DNA from 2 places in the Paenibacillus sp. FSL M8-0142 genome. Region 2 is predicted to be linked to the other one. Evidence: riboswitches for the same ligand, from Rfam matches in the RefSeq annotation. Region 2 holds a riboswitch; the other holds the start of a gene.
What was found. A riboswitch is a leader RNA that binds a small molecule or an ion and turns the genes downstream of it on or off. The one in region 2 is predicted to bind S-adenosylmethionine.
Positions count from the first base shown of each region.

Region 1: linked by a shared signal. The riboswitch ahead of NSQ46_RS04590 (methionine ABC transporter ATP-binding protein) and the one ahead of metA (homoserine O-succinyltransferase) in region 2 are both predicted to bind S-adenosylmethionine.

Region 1 is NZ_CP152008.1:1,007,433-1,013,239, forward strand. Features, by position in the region: gene NSQ46_RS04580 (UbiD family decarboxylase) at 1-1,377, shown strand, start outside; gene NSQ46_RS04585 (Cthe_2314 family HEPN domain-containing protein) at 1,430-2,149, shown strand; SAM riboswitch class I at 2,269-2,417, shown strand; gene NSQ46_RS04590 (methionine ABC transporter ATP-binding protein) at 2,530-3,546, shown strand; gene NSQ46_RS04595 (methionine ABC transporter permease) at 3,546-4,214, shown strand; gene NSQ46_RS04600 (MetQ/NlpA family ABC transporter substrate-binding protein) at 4,280-5,122, shown strand; gene NSQ46_RS04605 (SDR family oxidoreductase) at 5,408-5,807, shown strand, end outside.
Region 2 is NZ_CP152008.1:1,391,174-1,396,980, forward strand. Features, by position in the region: gene NSQ46_RS06545 (ROK family protein) at 1-602, shown strand, start outside; gene NSQ46_RS06550 (HRDC domain-containing protein) at 809-1,822, shown strand; gene corA (magnesium/cobalt transporter CorA) at 2,009-2,944, opposite strand; SAM riboswitch class I at 3,367-3,491, shown strand; gene metA (homoserine O-succinyltransferase) at 3,624-4,541, shown strand; gene NSQ46_RS06565 (PLP-dependent transferase) at 4,565-5,749, shown strand; gene NSQ46_RS06570 (aminotransferase class V-fold PLP-dependent enzyme) at 5,746-5,807, shown strand, end outside.

The DNA of each region.
Region 1 (5,807 bases), 380 kb from region 2:
GAGAATCCGCTCAAGCAGCTACCGCGGTTGACCAGCTGGCAGGAGGACGGCGGACCGTTCATCACGCTGCCGCTCGTCTATACCGAGAGCCCATCGAAGCCGAAGGATCATAATCTGGGCATGTACCGGATTCAAATTTATGATGACTCGACCACCGGAATCCATTGGCAGATTCATAAGGGAGGCGGCTTTCACTACTTCGAGGCAGAGCAGCAGAATCAGCCGCTGCCGGTGTCCGTCTTTGTCGGCGGCCCACCTGCGCTGATTGCCTCCGCTATCGCACCGGTGCCGGAGCATCTGCCGGAGCTGCTGCTGGCTTCGCTGATCATGGGCGGCAAGCTGCCGATGACAGACAACCCGCTTGGCGGACACCGCATTCCGGCAGAGGCGGAATTCGCGATCAGCGGAATCGTGCCGCCGCATGAACGCCGCCTGGAGGGTCCTTTCGGCGATCACTACGGCTATTATTCCCTTGCGCATGACTTCCCGGTGCTTCATGTGAAGAATATGTGGCACCGCAAGGACGCTATTTATCCGGCAACGATCGTCGGAAAGCCGCGGCAAGAGGACTACTACCTGGGCGAGTTTTTGCAGCGCCTGCTGTCCCCGGCCTTCCCGATGGTGATGCCGTCGGTCCGCTCGCTATGGACCTATGCGGAAACCGGGTTCCATGCACTGACGGCAGCGGTCGTTCGGGAGAGCTATTCCCGCGAGGCGCTCGTCTCCGCGTTCCGGATTCTGGGCGAGGGTCAGCTGTCGCTCACCAAAATGCTGATGCTGACGAACCGGCCGCTGGACCTGTCGGATTTCAACGAGACGCTTGAAGCGGTGCTGGAACGATTTAATCCGGCAACGGATTTATTCATATTTAATAAAACCTCGCATGATACGCTGGATTATACGGGGCAGAAGCTGAATCACGGCAGCAAGGCCGTGCTGATGGGGATCGGGGAGCCGATCCGCGAGCTTCCGCGAAGCTATGATGAGGGGGATATTCCGGGAATTTCCCAGGCGGTCGCATATTGCGGCGGTTGCCTTGTCGTATCCGGGGCATCCTATGAGAAAGAACCTGAGCTGGCCCAGCGCGTCATGGAGTTCATGCATGCCCGCAGCACGAAATGGCCGATGGTGATTGTCGTTGATGATGCGAAGGCAACGTCAGCCACGCAAACTTCGTTCTTGTGGACGGTATTTACCCGCTTTAATCCCGCGACGGATATCTTCGCCGCCAGCGAGATCGAGCATCATCATCTGTCGTACAAGCTTCCGCTGGTCATCGATGCCCGCATGAAGCCCGGATACCCGGATGAGCTGTTCCCGCGGGAGGATATTGTAAAGACGGTGGATGCCCGCTGGAGCGAATATTTCGGCAAATGACCAGTCCATCCTCAAAGGGATCAGGGATATTTTGACGTAGGAGGTGCGGCCAATGCTTCGTTTGTTGCTTGGGGAACAACCGCGGCAGAATAACGGGCTGCTTGAAGAAGCGATCGAATCAATGGTCAAGACGAGCCAGCTGCTGAAGAAGGAAATGGAAAAAAATGAGGACCCGACGCATGACTTTCGCAAGCTTGAAATATGGACGCGCGGTTTGATCGTATCGCTCGATGAGCTGGAGCAGAGCTGGAATGCAGCGAAGCATTTCAGCCGGTCGGTCCATTCGGGCTTTGTGGATGACATGTCGATCGAGGAGCAGGGGGAATACCGGCGCTATGTTTATTTCTATAAGAACGGATTTATTCGGGTATTCTCAATCCTGGACAAGCTGGGGACAGTGCTGAACGATCTGTACGATCTCAACACCTCGAAGGTGAAGGAGCATTTCTCCTACTTCACCGTGCTTCGCCAGTTCAAGTTCCTGAAGGCGCACGGCGAGCTGTCCGCAGAGCTGGAGGCCATCAAGGAGCGCTATAAAACGCCGATGAACAAGCTGCGGAAACGGCGCAACACCGAGATTCATTACATGAATTCGGAAATGCAGGACGACCTGTGGCAGCGCCATCAGGGATTGTCGGAGCGAATCGAGCTGGAGGATATCGGGCAGCATTTGGACGAGCTGGAGCAAGGGCTTGAGATGGTGTGCCAAAGCCTGAGAGCATCCTACCGGTATACGAACCAAATGTGGGCGAAGAACGGGATCCGGGCTTGATAGAGCCGACCATGAAATTCCTTTTGACAAAAGGGCGAAAAAAAACTATACTAACAATTGCATTCATGAATATGATTTGAAAAACACATCAATATAACGAAAAAATTTCATATCGAGTTTTCTTATCGAGAGAGGCGGAGGGACAGGCCCGATGAAGCCCGGCAACCGGCTCCAGCGTTGATTGCAAGTGCAATGAACGCAAATGGAGTGACATGGTGCTAATTCCTTCAAAGCAGCGCGACGTAAAGGCTGCTTTGACAGATGAGAAAAGGCGTCGACTTTATGTAAAGAGAGCCCTTTTTGATTCTGCAAAAAGTGGCTCTTTTCTTTTGCGGGTAAATAGATATGAAACGTTAGCACGAAAAAAGGGGGATCACGGTTTGATTGAACTGAAGCAATTGACGAAGCAGTACGGAAAAGCCGGCCGAACGACCACAGCATTATCCGGATTGAATTTGTCGATTGAAAAAGGAGAAATATTCGGTGTCATCGGACATTCCGGGGCAGGCAAGAGCACGCTCATCCGCTGCATGAATTTGCTGGAACGTCCGACGTCCGGCGAGGTGTGGGTAGGCGGCGTCAACCTGACGAGCCTCGGAAAGAAGCAGCTGCAGGCGGAGCGGCGGAAGATCGGCATGATCTTTCAGCATTTCAATCTGCTGTCCTCTGCAACGGTCTATGACAACATCGCCTTTCCGCTTCGTCTGATCAAGACTTCGAAGGCGGAAATCGAGCGCAAGGTAAGCGAGCTGCTGAACCTGGTCGGCCTTGCGGAGCATCGGGACAAGTACCCGTCTCAGCTGTCGGGCGGCCAGAAGCAGCGGGTAGGAATCGCCAGGGCGCTTGCAAGCGACCCGGAGGTGCTGCTCTGCGACGAGGCGACCTCGGCCTTGGACCCTCAGACGACGGATTCTATCCTGCGGCTGCTGCTGGATATTAACAAGAAGTTTAACCTGACGATTGTGCTGATTACGCATGAGATGCATGTCATTCAGAGCATTTGCGACCGGGTGGCGGTCATTCACCAAGGCGGCATTGTAGAGCAGGGTCCGGTGACGGAAGTGTTCCTGAAGCCGAAGCATGAGGTTACGCGGGAGTTCATCCGTCAGGAGATGGACAACGGCGATGCATTGCGACTCGCGCTTCAAGGTCAAGACGGGGGTTCCTCGCAGGCGGTACAGATCACGTTCCTTGGGTCGAAGACGTACGAGTCGATCTTGTCGCATACGGTCCATGAGACCGGGGTTAACTTTGCGATCCTGCAGGGGACCATCTCAACGATCAAGGAAACGCCGTACGGGCAGCTGATCGTGCGGTTTGAAGGCAGCGAAGGCGCGATTGAAGACACGATCCGCAGACTGCTGGATCAAGGATTAGACGTGGAGGTGATTCATTGATGCTCGGACTGGATTTTTCTCAGGTGGATTGGAATGAGATTGGCACGGCGACGCTGGATACGCTGCGCATGCTGGGCGCTTCGGCCTTGTTCAGCTTCATTATCGGTCTCCCGATCGGGGTGCTGCTCTATATGGCTGCAAGATCAACGTCAGGCTTGGTTCGCTTCGGCTACTCCATCCTGTCGTTCATCGTGAACATTCTGCGGTCGGTTCCATTCATCATTCTGATCGTAGCCATGCTTCCGATTACGAAGTCGATCGTCGGCGTATCGTACGGCGTGCTCGGGACCATTCCTCCGCTTGTCGTCGGCGCGGCGCCGTTCTTCGCGAGACTTGTGGAGACGGCGCTGAACGAGGTGGATAAAGGCGTCATCGAAGCCGCCCACGCCATGGGCTCGTCCACCAGCCAGATCGTGTTTCGGGTACTGCTTCCGGAGGCACGCCCGGGTTTGCTGGCAAGCATGACCGTCACGATCGTGACACTCGTATCGTATACCGCGATGTCCGGCCAGGTTGGCGGCGGCGGTTTGGGGGATTTGGCGATCAAGTACGGTTACTACCGTTATGAGACGGAGATTATGATTTTGGCCGTTGTCTTGATGATTGTGCTGGTGCAGCTCCTGCAAATGGCGGGAGACCGGCTGGTGCGTCATTTTACAAGAAAATAACGGATTGCTGGAGCAACAAGGAAGACATCATATAGATAAACTATTTTCGGAGGGAGAGTTTTAGGATGAAAAAATGGGTATTGGCATTCATTAGTCTGACTTTGGTCGCGGTGCTGGCTGCTTGCGGCAGCAAGCCTGCGGATAACGCATCGGAGCCTGCGGATACAAACGGCGCTGGGGGACAGGAGAAGGTAACCATTAAGGTGGGGGCTTCGCCGGCACCGCATGCAAAGATTCTTGAGCATATCAAACCGGCGCTCGAAAAAGAAGGCGTGAATCTGGAAATTGTCGAATTCACCGATTACGTGCTGCCGAATACGAAGGTCGACTCCAAGGAGATCGACGCGAACTTCTTCCAGCATAAGCCGTATCTCGATAACGAGATCAAGGAGCGCGGATTGAAGCTGGAATCCGTTATTGCCGTACACGTTGAGCCGCTGGGCGCTTATTCCAGAACGATCAAGTCGGTCGACGAGCTGAAGGACGGCGCCGTGGTCGCCATTCCGAACGATCCGTCCAATGCGGGCCGTGCACTGACCCTGCTGTCCAAGAACGGCGTTATCAAGCTCGCGGACGAAACCAAGCTGGAAGCGACCGCGAAGGATATTACGGAAAATCCGAAAAACCTGGAGTTCAAAGAAGTGGAAGCTGCCATGCTGCCTCGCATGCTGGATGAGCTTGATCTTGCTGTCATCAACACGAACTATGCATTGGAAGCAGGCCTTGACCCAACGAAAGACGCGCTGTTTATCGAAGACAAGGATAACCCTTATGCGAACCTGCTGGTAGCTCGTCCGGACAACAAGGATTCGGAAGCTATCCAGAAGCTGGCGAAGGCACTGACTTCGGAAGATGTGAAGACATTTATTGAACAGGAATACAAAGGAGCCGTTATCCCGGCATTCTAATGTGCAGATGTAGGCAGGATGCCTACGGAAGCGGATCCGGCCCGGATTATGGTTAGACCGGTTAACTCCGGACAGAAGGATCTACTGAATACAACGAACTTTTCGTATGAAAGGGGCATCCCGACCATGCTGCGGCTTGTGCAGCTAATCGGGAGCTCCTTTCTTTTCTTTTGAGGAAAGAAAATGGCCGCTCATATCTTGCAGGATTCCGGTCTGTCCTCAAGTTGTGGGGAAACAGCAAATCTTTTATACTGAAGGAAGGCGATACTCGAAGGAGGGAAACCATTGAAGGGAAAAGTGGCGCTGATTACCGGCAGTGCGACAGGACTCGGAAAAATGACTGCGCTGTCGTTAGCACGGCAGGGATGCAGTATTGTTATAAATTATGTCAACAGCAAGAATGAAGCGGAGGCGCTCTCCCGCGAAATTGAGAGCTTCGGCGTTAAATCCATCGTGGTAAAGGCCAATATTGCAGACGAGTCCGAGCTGTATTCCCTAGTTGATCAGACGGAACGCGAGCTCGGCACCGTGGATATCCTGGTTAACAACGCGGGTCCTTTCATCCGGGAAAGGCGCCTGTTCTCGGAATACAGCCGGGATGAAATCGTACATATGGTGAACGGCAACCTGACCGGCGTCATGCTGCTTGACCACCGGGTGCTGCCGGCGATGAGGGAGAAGCGGT
Region 2 (5,807 bases):
AGCGGTTCGGGGTTCCGATCGGCTTTGACACGGACGTTAACGGGGCCGCGCTTGGTGAATATACTTGGGGAGCTGCTCAAGGCTTGGACAGCTGCCTGTACATTACGATCGGCACGGGTGTGGGAGCAGGCGCTGTTGTATCCGGCGAGCTGATCCACGGCTTGTCCCATCCGGAAATGGGTCACATCTATGTCCGCCGCCATCCGGAGGATCGTTATGAAGGCACATGCCCGTACCATGCAGACTGCCTGGAGGGACTTGCTGCAGGACCTTCGCTCGGCAAACGCTGGGGGGTTCCGGGGGCGGAACTGACACCGGACCATCCGGCTTGGGAGATGGAAGCGTACTATCTGGCTCAAGCACTGATGAATTATGTGCTGATTCTCTCTCCACAGCGGATCGTTATGGGCGGCGGCGTCATGAAGCAGGAGCATCTGTTTCCGATGATCCGTACCAAGCTTCAAGAGCTGCTGGCCGGCTACGTTCATCATCCTAGCCTGCGCGAGAACATCGATCAGTTTATCGTGCCGCCGCAGCTGGGCGATAATGCGGGGCTGTGCGGCGCCATCGCGCTTGCCAAGCTGGCTCTTGCCGAGAAGTAACAGAAAGCCCGAAGACTTCGTGACGGTAAACGGATAGATCTTTATAAAATCTGTTGGCTCCCGTTACAAATTATGGTACTATATAGCCAACAGTATAACATAGTGAAACGGGAAGCACCCTTAACGACGCTGCGGCGGAGTAGGGGTGCTTTTTTGCGTTGTCTTAGGTTGTACTGAAGAATGTGATAACGGGAGGTAGACAGGACATGCAAATTGTGTTCATGAATCAGATGAGCAGGACGGACGAGCAGGGGCATTCGAGTTTCGCTCAGGTGTGGATCGGAGAGGAGGAGGGCGTCTGGAGCCTTGGCTGGCGGGACATCGAGCCGGAGGGCGAGGCCGCAGATGACGATTGGTATGAAGGAGGCTCGTGGAATGAGCTGCTCTGTGTATACCGTCACCATTTGGCCAGAAAGCTGGCGGAGGGGTATCGTCCGATCATCGAAGGGATATTTAACGAGACCGGAGAGATCGGCGGCAGGAACCTCCATATGCAGAAGCTTCAATGCTACAGCGAGCTGCACGGCTCGGAGGAGCTGTATACCGAGCTGTGCGCCTGGAGGCGCCGGAAGGCGGCTTCCGGGCGGAAGGCTCCGTACTTTATCGCCAGCAACCGGGTGCTGCGGCTCATCAGCGCGTTCGTTCCCCAGAGCGAGGAGGAGCTGCTGCAGCTTCCCGGAATCGGGCCTGCCAAAGCTTCCGAGCATGGGGCGGAGTGGCTTGAGATCACGGCGAAGATCGAGCGCAAGACAACCTTTCCGCTGGACTGGGTTTATCACCAGCTCCCGGAGGATGTGTTCGTCTCCTGGTTGTATAAGCAGAAGGAGGAGAAGTACAAGCAGGAGCTGGAGCGGTACCGGATCCGCCGCTCGATGCTGCTTGGCATTGCCGAGGGAGCGACGCTGGAGCAGCTGGAAGAGCGAACGTCGCTGTCCCGCCGCGATCTGATCGAGCAGCTGGAGGGGCTTGAGAAGGAAGGCTATGACACCGAACAGCTGGTGCAAGCCGAGCTGTGCACCGTGCCGGATGCTGAGCAAGCAGCGGTATGGAAGGCTTTTGAGGAGCTTGGCGATACGTTTCTTAAGCCGGTTCTTCAGCGGGTATACGGCCAAGAAAAGGGGGGAGAGGAGGTTGGCGGAACGGAGAAGCTGTATGAGCGGCTGCGCCTGATCCGGATCCGCTTCCGCCGAGAGGAATCCAGCCAAGCGAGTGCGGGCTGAAGCAAGAATAGACTGCAGGGTAGCGCTGTCCCATGAGTAGAACCTTCTACTTGTGGGACCGTTTTTTAATGAACGCTTGCTGCGAGGGAAGCATCATTTCACATAGAAAAAGAGGAGCCCCGCAAGATCTAATGATCTCATGGGACGCCTCCTCTTTAACAACAAGCTGCTGTATATGCGGTGAAATTAAATCCAGTCCTTTTTTCGGAACAAATAAAACATCAGCAGGCCGGCGAATACCATGACCCCGATCACAACGTAATACGAATATTCCCAATGCAGTTCCGGCATATTGTCGAAGTTCATCCCATAGATGCCTGTAATCAGCGTAAGCGGGATGAAGATGGTCGTAATAGCGGTAAATACGCGCATGATTTCGTTAGCACGATTCGCAATACTCGACTGATACGCTTCCCGCAGGTTGCCCATCAAATCGCGGTAGGTTTCGAATGTTTCCGAAATTTTCACGGCATTCTCATAAATATCGCTGAAATATTTCTGCAGCTGATCGTCGATCAGCCGAAGATCCTTTTTGTTGAGCGTATTGATAACTTCCTTCTGCGGCCCCAGCACCTTCTTCAGCCATAGAATCTCGCTTCGCAGGCCGATAATTTCGCTGAGATGCGTCTTCTTGGTATGAATAAGAATGTCTTCCTCCAGCTTCTCGATCCGGGCTTCGATCCGGTCGCCGACCGAAAAGTAGTTGTCCGTGACCAAGTCGATCAGCAGGTAGAGGAAACGGTCGGGCGTGCTGACCTCGTCTTCCCATAGAAGGGGCTTGACGGTCCGCAGCTCGTGAATTTTCTGTTTCGTGACCGTGATGATGAAATGTCTGCCCAGGAAAATATTGAGGGCCCGGAGGAAAATCTCCTCGTCATCAAAACGGATGCTGTTTACAACGATAAAATAGTGGTTTTCATATATTTCGATCTTCGGACGCTGCTCCTCTTCGCTCAGGCAGTCCTCCACCGCAAGATCATGCAGGGAGAAAAGCGGCTGCAGCTCGGCTAAATCATCGACATCCGCATCCAGCCAGTAAAAGCCGCTGGCCGGTGCTGTCAGCGTCATCTGGATATCGTCAACAGGGGTAAATACACCCGCATCAACCAACCGGATTTTCATCTGATATCACTCCTTCTTCATTCGTACATTAAAGGCACAGGATATCAGCTTAGCCGGTGTACGGGCTTTGTTGATTTTCTCCTAAGAGAACTATGACAAAAGCGCATGAAAAATAACGCTGCCCTCTGCCGGTAAGCTGATCCTGGTCCTATGCGGTTGTGCATCCTTCGCTTCCACGTTCTGGCTCGGGTCACCGTCCATTTTCATGTTTCACCTCTTTCATCATGGGGCTAAATAGCACTTGTCTAGTATAACGCCGGGTTTGGGAGCTTTCAAGCTGTAATCGGGTCAAACAGAAGGCGTTAATACAGGGTATTGAGAAAGGGGTGTAATGTGACGGCTCGCTTGAAAAGATGCTTGACGAAAATATTCGGATGATATAAAGTAAGTATCAATATAACCATACAACTAAATACAGCGAAATCTTATCAAGAGCAGGTGGAGGGACTAGCCCTATGAAACCCGGCAACCGGCGGCAATATCGCACGGTGCTAATTCTTGCAGGATATACGATTCATGATTGACCGTATAGCCTGGCAGATGAGAGAGGAGCATTGTAGTAATGTATACGACGACCTTTCTCGACCGAGAAAGGTCTTCTTGCGTTTATACAGTCAAAGCGCTCTGACTCAAGCTGCAGCGGATGTACCACTACATATTTTGAAGGAGTGAGCTTAAGGTGCCAATTAAAATCCCTGATGCCCTGCCGGCCAAAGAAGTGCTGGCTGGAGAGAACATTTTTGTTATGGATGAGAGTCATGCCTTTCACCAGGATATCCGCCCGCTGCGGATTGCGATTCTGAACCTCATGCCGACGAAGGAAACGACGGAGACCCAGCTGCTGAGGCTGATCGGTAACTCGCCGCTTCAAGTCGATGTTGTATTGCTGCACCCAAGCTCCCATGTATCCAAGAACACATCGGCTGAGCATTTAAAGTCGTTCTACAAAACGTTCGAGCAAGTGAAGAATCGCCGGTTTGACGGCATGATTATCACCGGCGCTCCGGTGGAGCAGCTCGAATTCGAGGAGGTCAACTACTGGCAGGAGCTCACGGAAATTTTTGAGTGGAGCAAGACGCATGTGACCTCGACCATGCATATTTGCTGGGCATCCCAGGCCGGCTTGTACTACCATTACGGCGTGCCGAAATACAGCTTGGAAGAGAAGTGCTTCGGCGTGTTTTCCCATACGGTCAGCGAGCCCTGTACGAAGCTGCTCCGCGGCTTTGACGACATGTTCTTCGTTCCGCATTCCCGCCACACCGAGGTCCGGCGCGAAGACATTGCGGGCATCGATGACCTGGTCATTCTGTCGGAGTCCGAGGAGGCAGGCATCTACCTGGTAGCAAGCAGGGACGGCAAACAAATATTCGCCACCGGCCACTCGGAATATGATCCGGACTCCTTGAAATGGGAATATGACCGGGATGTTGCGAAGGGATTGGATATTGCGCTGCCGCGCAATTATTATCCGAATGACGATCCGACCAGCAACCCTCCTTCGATCTGGCGGGCCCATGCTAACTTATTGTTTACGAATTGGCTCAATTACTATGTATATCAAGAAACCCCATATGATATCGGTCCACAAATATAGAAGCCGCCAAGGAGGAAGTTGTAATGGAGAGAAAACCGCTGAATATCGAGAGCCGGCTGGCGCAGATCGGATCGGTGCATGAGCCGGTGACGGGAGCCGTCACGTTCCCGATCTATCAGGCGACCGCATACCGTCATCCGAAGCTTGGGCAAAGCACGGGCTTTGATTATATCCGCACGAAGAATCCAACCCGGCAAGTGCTGGAGGATTCGATTGCCGGGTTGGAATCCGGCGATGCCGGCTTTGCCTGCAGCTCGGGCATGGCGGCCTTGCAGACGATATTTGCCATGTTCAGCCAAGGGGATCATCTGATCGTATCTCTGGATCTGTATGGCGGAACCTATCGGCTGCTGGACAGAATCATGTCCAAGTTCGGCGTGAGCGCATCGTATGTCGACACGAATGACCTGGACGCGCTGGAGCAGTCCCGAAAGCCGAATACAAAGGCGGTATTTATCGAGACCCCGACCAATCCGCTGATGATGATCACGGATATTGAAGCGGTCTGTACATGGGCCAGACATCATGGACTGATCACGATTGTAGACAACACGCTGCTGACACCGTATTTCCAGCGGCCGATCGAGCTAGGGGCGGACATCGTCATTCATAGCGCCACCAAGTATTTGGGCGGACATAACGATGTGCTTGCAGGGCTAATCGTAACGAAAGGCAAGGAACTGTCCGAAGAAATCGCCTTTTTGCACAATTCCATCGGAGCGGTGCTAAGCCCTTCCGATTCTTATCAGCTGATGCGGGGCATGAAGACGCTGGCGCTCCGCATGGACCGGCACGAAAGCAATGCGACTGCAGTCGCAAACTTTCTCACGACTCATCCGGCAATCGCAGAGGTGTTCTACCCTGCGCTGCCTGATCACCCGGGTTATGAGATTCAGCACCGGCAGTCCAGCGGAAATACAGGCATCTTCTCCTTTAAAGTGAAAGATGCCCGCTATGTAGAGCCTGTTCTGCGCCATATCAAGCTGATTGCCTTCGCGGAGAGCCTCGGGGGCGTTGAATCGCTCATGACTTATCCGGCGGTGCAGACGCACGCAGACATTCCGGTGGAGATCCGCGAGGCCGTCGGGGTGGATGAGAGACTGCTGCGTTTCTCGGTCGGCATCGAGCATGCGGACGATCTGATCGCGGATCTGGATGAGGCCTTGAACGCAGCTGTGGCCGAGGTGGAAGGAGGCGTTCTGGGATGAGCATCGATAAAGGCGTACGCATAGACGCGAAGGGTCGAAAGCATTCCGGCCCGAAAGG